DNA from 2 places in the Cytobacillus kochii genome. Region 1 is predicted to be linked to the other one. Evidence: predicted binding sites of a transcription regulator. Region 1 holds the regulator's gene; the other holds the start of a gene.
What was found. Region 1 encodes LexA, which represses DNA repair genes until DNA is damaged. Its sites were predicted from a motif close to CGAACATATGTTCG; they were not measured.
Positions count from the first base shown of each region.

Region 2: a site for LexA is predicted at 2,456-2,469, ahead of uvrB (excinuclease ABC subunit UvrB). Genes of this name have one in related genera too.

Region 1 is NZ_CP085254.1:2,042,940-2,047,470, reverse strand. Features, by position in the region: gene tkt (transketolase) at 1-343, opposite strand, end outside; gene LG276_RS10725 (DUF896 domain-containing protein) at 502-732, opposite strand; gene LG276_RS10720 (recombinase family protein) at 1,181-1,846, opposite strand; gene LG276_RS10715 (LysM peptidoglycan-binding domain-containing protein) at 1,861-2,193, opposite strand; gene lexA (transcriptional repressor LexA) at 2,325-2,972, shown strand; gene LG276_RS10705 (DUF4257 domain-containing protein) at 3,168-3,452, shown strand; gene LG276_RS10700 (hypothetical protein) at 4,156-4,503, opposite strand.
Region 2 is NZ_CP085254.1:3,954,284-3,958,814, reverse strand. Features, by position in the region: gene wrbA (NAD(P)H:quinone oxidoreductase) at 1-120, shown strand, start outside; gene LG276_RS20245 (AI-2E family transporter) at 470-1,594, shown strand; gene LG276_RS20240 (hypothetical protein) at 1,907-2,311, opposite strand; gene uvrB (excinuclease ABC subunit UvrB) at 2,579-4,531, shown strand, end outside.

The sequences.
Region 1 (4,531 bases):
TTGTCGCATCTACACCTGGTGTATGGCCATATTCAGGATGTCCTGGTGTTTTACTACCCCACTGACGAAATTCTTTAATATCATCTAAAGAAAGACCATATCCCGATAAATGAAGGAGACTATACAAAAGCATAGACCCATGACCTGCAGATAACACAAAGCGATCACGATTAAACCAATCAGGATTTTTGGGATTATGATTCATAAACTTTGTCCATAAGGTATACGCCATTGGCGCAGCTCCCATTGGCATTCCTGGATGACCAGAGTTTGCCTTCTCGACTGCATCGATAGACAATGTTCTTATGGCACTAATTGATAAAGCATCTGTTTTGTTGAACATGAACGACATCCTTTCAATATATATCCTACAAATTAAATATAATAGACTTTCACCTTCAGTTACAACCAGAAAGGTAAAAAATTATATAATTATCATATAAACAATAACAAAGGAAACTGTTCGTGACAGTTTCCTTTTAAAAATTTATAAACACAATCTTAGTGAAGTGGTTTATTTTGTTCACGTTTTAACTTATCTGGTGTAACATCATTACCTTCAGGGTCAATAACAGTAACACCTTTTAATGTATTTAACATAGAAGCTCTAAACTTCTCTAAATATTCTTTTCTTAATTTAGATTGTTCCTTTGCCTCTGATTCTGATAAACCTTCTGTTTTCGCTTTCTTAGCAAGCGAATTAATTCTCGCCAATTTTTCTTTTGAAATCATTGTGTTACACTCCTTCCCATCCAAAAAGTCTTCATTCCATATGGAGAAGATACTTAATAGCCATATTACTAAATATGAATGGATTTTACAAGAAAGCAGTTTTACACTCATGCTTTTCACTATCATTTCAGAGGACAATAAGTTGGTATCGTATTGCTTTATTATTAGGTATGGCAATGTAGCAGTGTTCTCAACTTAAAAATGTGAGAATTATTTAATGTAGGGTGCGTATGTAAATAAGGGGAATAAGGGAATAATACTTTCACTAACGTTAAATGAAAAAACATGGATGAATCCTCGGCAAACAAATAACCATTCACAATTCACATGTCTGAACTCATGGACGATTGAAGGATCTTTCAGTATGCTTTTATCTTGGAATCAGTACCAGAATTTCTTAGTCTTTAAGTTAAATTACAACTAATCAACTTAACTTATTAGGCCTATATCAAGATGATTCATTATCCACCTGCTCTATATCAGCTATATATTCATTATATCTACGGTTTACTGTCGCTTTAGATATTTTATAACCAAAGCCTCTTAACGTTGCAGCAATTTCTGCAAAAGTAAGGTTATTTTGTCTCAATTTTACTATTTCTTCTATTGGTACCTCTATTCGTTCTCTTCCGTTTATATTTCCTTGGTTTTTTAAATTCTTTTCAGGTCGAAAGCCTTTTTGAACAGCTTTTTGCATCCCTCTTTTTATTTTTACATTATGTATTTTTCTTTGATACTCTTCAACCATGCTAACAATTTGTAATACCATAGAATCAGAATCTGAAAGTTGCAATTCTCCATTATGGGCAATAGTATAAATTTTCCCATTTTCCTTCAGTATACAATGTAAGATGGCAATTTTAGCATTTCCTCTTCCAATCCTGGTTTCATCTTGAATAAGAACAGCCTCTGCTTGATTTTGTTTAAGTAACTCCAATAATTGCAACAAACCAATTCTTTCTAAATCATAACCACTTGCTTTCTCACGTATGACTTCAACCACATTCATATCTTTCATTCTTGCTAAATGTAAAAGTTCTTCCTCTTGTCTAGCAAGAGACGTTTCCTGGGTATCTTTCGTCGTACTCACTCTGCAATATATAATTACATTCATTCTCTTTCATTCCTTTAGTCTTCTAATATCACACTAGCTAAATTTGTTTCAGATATTATTTCACCATCTGTAATGGGAAGATACACCTTATCACCAGGATGTATTTTACCTAAATGTATATGATTAAATTCTTCTACCCAAGCAACAAAGTCTTTAGAAGACATATTATGGGCATCTTTAAATTCCTCCGCCATTTTCCATAAAGAATCTCCTTGTTTTACTTCAACTTTTACATATTCCACCTGATTTGCATTACCAGTGTTCAAAAATAATAAGAAAGCCATACCGAAACTAAAAGCGATAAGAATAATAGCATAACTATAAGAATTCCACAATTGTTTTATCATTAATTGCCACCCCTGAATAGAATATATGTTCGATTTGATAATTTTAGTATAATGCGAACGTTTGTTTCTGTCAATAAGAAAATTCGAACTTATGTTTGTATCTATTTACTACTGATGGTATAATAATCTTAATGAAATTGACGAAGGTGCGTGATAGCGTGAAATTATCTAAGAGGCAGCAAGATATATTGAATTTTATAAAAGATGAAGTAAAACAAAAAGGTTATCCACCTTCCGTTAGGGAAATAGGTGAAGCTGTTGGACTTGCTTCAAGTTCAACCGTACATGGCCATCTAGCCAGACTAGAGAGTAAAGGACTTATTCGTCGAGATCCGACAAAACCCCGTGCCATTGAAGTATTAAATTTAGAAGAAAGCAACCCAATTCCTAAAATGCAAACGGTGAACGTTCCTATTATCGGTAAGGTTACTGCTGGTCACCCCATTACTGCGATTGAGAATGTTGAGGAATATTTTCCTTTACCTGAAAGAATGGCTCCGAGTGATGAAAATATCTTCATGCTTGAAATTATGGGAGAAAGTATGATTGAAGCTGGCATATTAGATGGTGATTATGTCATAGTCAAGCAGCAACAAACAGCAAATAATGGAGAAATCGTGGTTGCTATGACAGAAGATGATGAGGCCACCGTTAAGCGATTCTTTAAAGAGAAGAACTTTATCCGCTTGCAACCAGAAAACCCTACCATGGAGCCGATTATCCTGCACAATGTATCTATTTTAGGCAAAGTAATTGGTGTTTATCGCCAAATACATTAAAAAAGAGTGTCATTATTGACACTCCTTTTTAATAGTTGCAATTATCTTTATATGTTACTCATACAATTATAAAATTTGAAAAATTCAGTAAAATAGAATCATTACATGGAGACAAAAATATATTATAATGAAATTTACACCAAGAATCAACCTAAGGTCGCAAAAAAATCTCGGCTTTAGGAGTGTGAAGGAAAAATGTTAATGAACATTCTCTTCGCTGCGTTGATTGGTGGAATTGTCGGTGTTGCAGGACATTTGCAGAGATTAGGCAAACTAGTCAAGCCACGGATGACAAAAAAATTCATTTATTTAGGGTTCTTAGAAGACATCTTACTAGGAGGACTGGCGGCCGTATTTGTCATTGTGACAACAACACCGGATTCCCCCACTGCTGTTTTCATCATCTCTCTCGTATCTGGTATGGGAGGTGAGGGTATCTTAAAATTATTAGATACCCTAAAAGTAAAAGATCAAGAATAAAATTTTATTCCGTTCTTATGAACGGTTTTTTGTTGTTTATAACAAGAACAAATTATATCTAGCCAACTTCTACTTTTTACCTTTTATTCAAGCGCTAGAAATACCCGCTTAAACAGTCTGTTTCACCTTAATGAAAGGGATATAACACATTACCGTTTCGTTTAACTTTGAGTAGCTTCTTAAATTGTCATATGTATGTCTTACACAGCACATAGAACCACTCTTCTGAAGTACGGTTCATCAATTCAATACGAAATAATGTTTTTAAACATGATGTTTTATGGGTAAATAAAAAATAAAGCATTTTTCATGAAAAACAGATGGCTAAATGGATTAAATGCTAATTATTCAATTGATTGGTAACTATAACCACTTACTTCTTAATACTTACACCTTAAATTCGGTTCATAAATGAATCATTTGCACCCTTGATTTTACATACCCCATAATCCACAAGTATAGAATCGCTTAAAATACTATTTCTTATTGATTTCGATTATCCGCATCAATACTTATAAATTTTCTTCCTAATATTAATAAATCTGTAGACAAACTCATATAAGGAGTTTGTCTACAGTCTGAAGCTGCCGCTAAAACTGCATTTGAAGATGCCTTTTAGTATCAGCAATAGTTATTTTCCCATATATTAGCTTCCATTAAAACAAAGTAAAAGCACTTTCAACTTACGGGTTTCCTAAGTTCCTTATACTTCAACTGCAACGATATCATCACAACAGATCGTAGTAATTCGTACACGAGCTTTCTTGTCACAACAACAATGATCGTGACGATCATCGTGACGATCACAGTCTGCTTTAGCTAGGAAGACTAAATTACCGCGAATATCGATAAACTCCCCGAACACATGGCCGCCACCTTTAAGAAATACTCTCACATCCTCACCACGGGAAATGTTCTTAAAGAACTCATCACAGCCACAATCCTTATTGTCATCTTTGCTGTAATTACCACAACCATGATTGTTGTTGTCATATCCATATGAGTCTGAATATCTTGGTCTTCTTCCAAAAAAACAATTATTATATCCCATATCTCTTCCTCCTTTCTATCATTATGTT
Region 2 (4,531 bases), 1.9 Mb from region 1:
GGCGCAAGTTCAACCCAAGGACAAGATGGTAAAATCGTTGAAGATAATGAAGCAGCAGTTAAACATCAAGCCAAACGTACGGCAACTGTTGCTGAATGGATTCAAAAAGGCCAAGAATAATCATGCTTTAAAAAGGTATTTTAGGGAGACTCCTAAGATACCTTTTTTTTAACTTGGGATATAAGTGAAATTTCCTATCTAGTTCCCATGCGGTTGTGTGAATGGATAAAGAGATTTCCTTAACACGTGACTGATTATATAAATGACTGTTGGTTAAAATAGCCGAAAGGAAATATTTGTCGAAAAAATTTCATGGAAAATATCCTTATGAGGCGACATTTTGTGGTGGAATGCATTACAATAATACATACAAATAAATCCTAGTGGTTTTCCTTTTTGAGAAAAAGGGAACTACATATGAAAATGTAGTCTATAGAGAAAAATTTATTTTTTGGGAAAAGGTGAGAATGTGAACAAGAAGAAATTCCAGTACTGGTCTCTTCAAATTCTAATTATTGTGTCCGTCATTTTTGTAGCTTCAAAAATTTCTTTTTTATTTGAACCGATTGGAATCTTTTTTTCCACGTTGTTCTTCCCTATTATTATCTCGGGGTTCTTATTCTTCATTTTAAATCCATTTGTGCATTTAATTGAAAAAGCAAAAATACCTAAGATATTATCGATCATTTTACTATTTGCAATTGTTGCTGGATTGATGGTGCTTGTTGTTAGTATTTTTGTACCAAAAATTTCAGCCCAATTGGCAGGGTTATTAAATGAACTACCTACCTATGTTAAACAAACAGAACAGTTCTTTAACAACTTCTCGCAATCTGAGGGTTATCGCTGGTTAATGAATCAAGATTATGTAACACAAGAAGAAATAATGGGTTATTTAGTTGATTACGCTAATCAACTTCCACAAAGGATTACGAATGGTCTCAGCGATTTAGTTGGATTAGTTGCAAATATAGCCATTACGATTATTACTGTACCATTCCTTTTATTCTTTATGTTAAAAGACGGGGAGAAGTTCCCACCTGCACTAGGGAAATTTGTTCCCAAAAGTTATCGTGCTGAAGCAATTGATACATTAAAAGAAACAGGTAAAACTCTTTCTTCTTATATTCAAGGTCAGATTACGGTCGCATTATTCGTCGGGACAGCATCTTTTATTGGTTTCTTAATTATTGACCTACCATACGCAATTGTTTTGGCATTAATTATTTCAGTAACGAATATTATTCCTTATGTTGGACCATTTATTGGTGGCGCACCGGCGGTTATAGTTGGTTTATTTGAATCGCCTACGATGGCGATTTTAGCAATAATAGTCATCGTCGTCGCACAACAATTAGAAGGTAATTTAATTTCACCATTAATTTTAGGGAAAACATTAAATACCCATCCAGCAACAATCATTATTATCTTATTGGTAGCAGGAAACTTAGCTGGTATATTAGGCATGTTACTTGCTGTACCAACATACGCCGTTGGGAAAACCATTGTTTTAAGCGGTGTTCAATTTATAAAAGCAAGGAAAATGGCAAAAGAGATGGAAGCTGAAAAAGGTCCGCATCCAGCAGATATATAAATAAGTAGAACCCCATCAAAGTGAGATGGGGTTCTACTTTTCTTAGGGGAAAGCGTTTAGTTTTAAAGTTTTTAATAAAAGAAATGTTAACTAATCAGATTGAGAAGGATGAGCTGAGGTGCGTGTGGTTGATTAAGAAGATGGGAATGAACTATCTTTTATTTTAGTGGGTGGTTGTAATTGACTTGTTTATAACTTTTGATTCAATCATTGTATGTTCAATTAAACTTGGTTAGGTTTTCAAGTTTACTAGATGCCCCTAACTATGGACTCATTCTATTACCCGTTTATGGAGAAGGAAATGCCATCCAGTTAGCTAACCCAAATCCAAATACTAAATACACCTATGGGGAATAGAAAAAAGAGAGGGATAAGCCATTTTCGATATTTATAACTAAATGTATAATCTCCTTTTTTACGGTCAAAGGTGTTTTTAGAAAAGAGGATCCTGTAGGTGAAAAAAACGTAAATGATAACGAACAGCAGTAGAAATGTAACGAGAAAGAGCCATTTCATATCAACGAAGCCCAAGTTTGTGACACGAAGTATTTCTGCAATAACAAAAAGCCCCGAAAGACATACAGCACCAACAATTTTAATGACGAAGTCTTTTTCATATGCTTTTTCCTCGTCATTACTGTTCATATAATCTTTAATGGTTTTTAGGGCATAAATAAAAACGGCTAGCCACGCGAATGCAAAAATAAAACCAAACAAAAAATCACCTCGTCTATTTCGCCATATAACAAAAGACGATTTTATATAGAATAAAGTTTCAAAATAAATGAAAAGTTAATTTGGACCTTCATACCCTTTTATATTAATCCTAACCTTCTTTTCATCTCTTTGTCGAATGATAATCGAATATTTGTTCGCTTTTTTGTGGTTTAGATAAGAGGATTTGTGGTAGAATGAGGATATAGAAAATCGGAATGAAATAATGATTAGACACGCTTTACTTTTTACATAGAGGAGGTTTCTGATTTGGATCAAACATTTGAATTAGTTTCAAAATATTCCCCACAAGGTGATCAACCTGCAGCGATTAAAGAGCTTGTAAATGGGATTCAAGAGGGGAAAAAGCATCAGACATTACTAGGTGCAACTGGAACCGGGAAAACGTTCACTGTTTCTAACGTCATTAAAGAAGTGAATAAACCAACGTTAGTAATTGCTCATAATAAGACGTTAGCAGGTCAATTATATAGTGAATTTAAAGAGTTCTTCCCCAATAATGCGGTAGAGTATTTTGTTAGTTACTATGACTACTATCAACCAGAAGCATATGTTCCATCCACTGACACATTTATTGAGAAAGATGCGAGTATTAATGATGAAATAGATAAGCTCCGTCATTCAGCTACCTCCTCATTATTTGAAAGAAATGATGTTATTATCATCGCCAGTGTTTCTTGCATTTATGGTTTAGGATCCCCTGAGGAATATAGAGAACTTGTCTTAAGCTTAAGAACGGGAATGGAAATAGAGCGAAATCAATTATTAAGGAAACTAGTCGACATACAATATGAGCGCAATGATATGAACTTTATACGTGGGACATTTCGTGTACGTGGTGATGTCGTAGAGATATTCCCTGCTTCGAGAGACGAGCATTGTTTACGTGTGGAGTTTTTTGGAGATGAAATAGATCGGATTCGGGAAGTCGATGCTTTGACCGGAGAAATATTAGGCGATCGTGATCATGTAGCCATTTTCCCGGCATCTCACTTCGTTACCCGAGAAGAGAAAATGCGTGTAGCTATCGAAAATATTGAAAAAGAATTAGAAGAAAGACTGGCATACTTACATGAAGAAGGTCATTTATTACAGGCACAACGCCTAGAACAAAGAACGCGATATGATCTAGAGATGATGAGAGAGATGGGTTTTTGTTCAGGGATTGAAAACTACTCTCGTCATTTAACTCTTCGTCCAGCTGGTTCAACTCCTTATACTTTACTTGACTACTTTCCAAAGGACTTCTTACTTGTTATTGATGAATCTCATGTGACATTGCCGCAAATAAGAGGGATGTATAATGGTGACCAAGCCCGTAAGAATGTATTAGTAGAACATGGTTTTCGTCTTCCTTCTGCAATGGATAACCGTCCTCTTACTTTTTCTGAGTTTGAAGATCATATTAGCCAGATTGTTTATGTTTCTGCGACTCCAGGTCCATATGAATTAGAACAAACACCTGAAATGATTGAACAAATCATTAGACCTACTGGATTGTTAGATCCTATTATTGATGTCCGACCAATAGACGGCCAGATTGATGATTTAATTGGTGAAATTAATGACAGAATTGAGAAAAATGAACGTGTTCTCATTACGACTTTAACGAAAAAAATGTCTGAGGATTTAACGGATTATTTAAAGGAAATTGGTATGAAGGTTCAATACCTACATTCCGAAGTGAAAACCCTTGAGCGAATTGAGATTATTAGGGAGCTTCGTATGGGTACCTATGATGTGTTAATAGGTATTAATTTATTGCGAGAAGGGCTTGATATTCCAGAAGTTTCACTCGTAGCGATCCTTGATGCCGACAAAGAAGGATTTTTACGTTCAGAACGTTCACTTATCCAAACGATTGGGCGTGCTGCTCGTAATGCAAATGGTCAAGTTATAATGTATGCTGACCGAATGACAGACTCGATGACAAAAGCTATAAGTGAAACGAAACGCCGCCGTAGCATCCAAGAAGATTACAACACAGAACACGGTATCACGCCACAGACGATACAAAAAGAAATTCGTGATGTAATTAGAGCGACACAAGCAGCGGAAACGCCAGAGGAATATAATAGTGCTGATAAATTAAGTCAATTAAATAAAAAAGAACGTCAAAAATTAATAGCAGATATGGAGAAAGAGATGAAGACTGCAGCAAAGGATTTAAATTTCGAACGAGCGGCAGAGCTTCGTGATCTT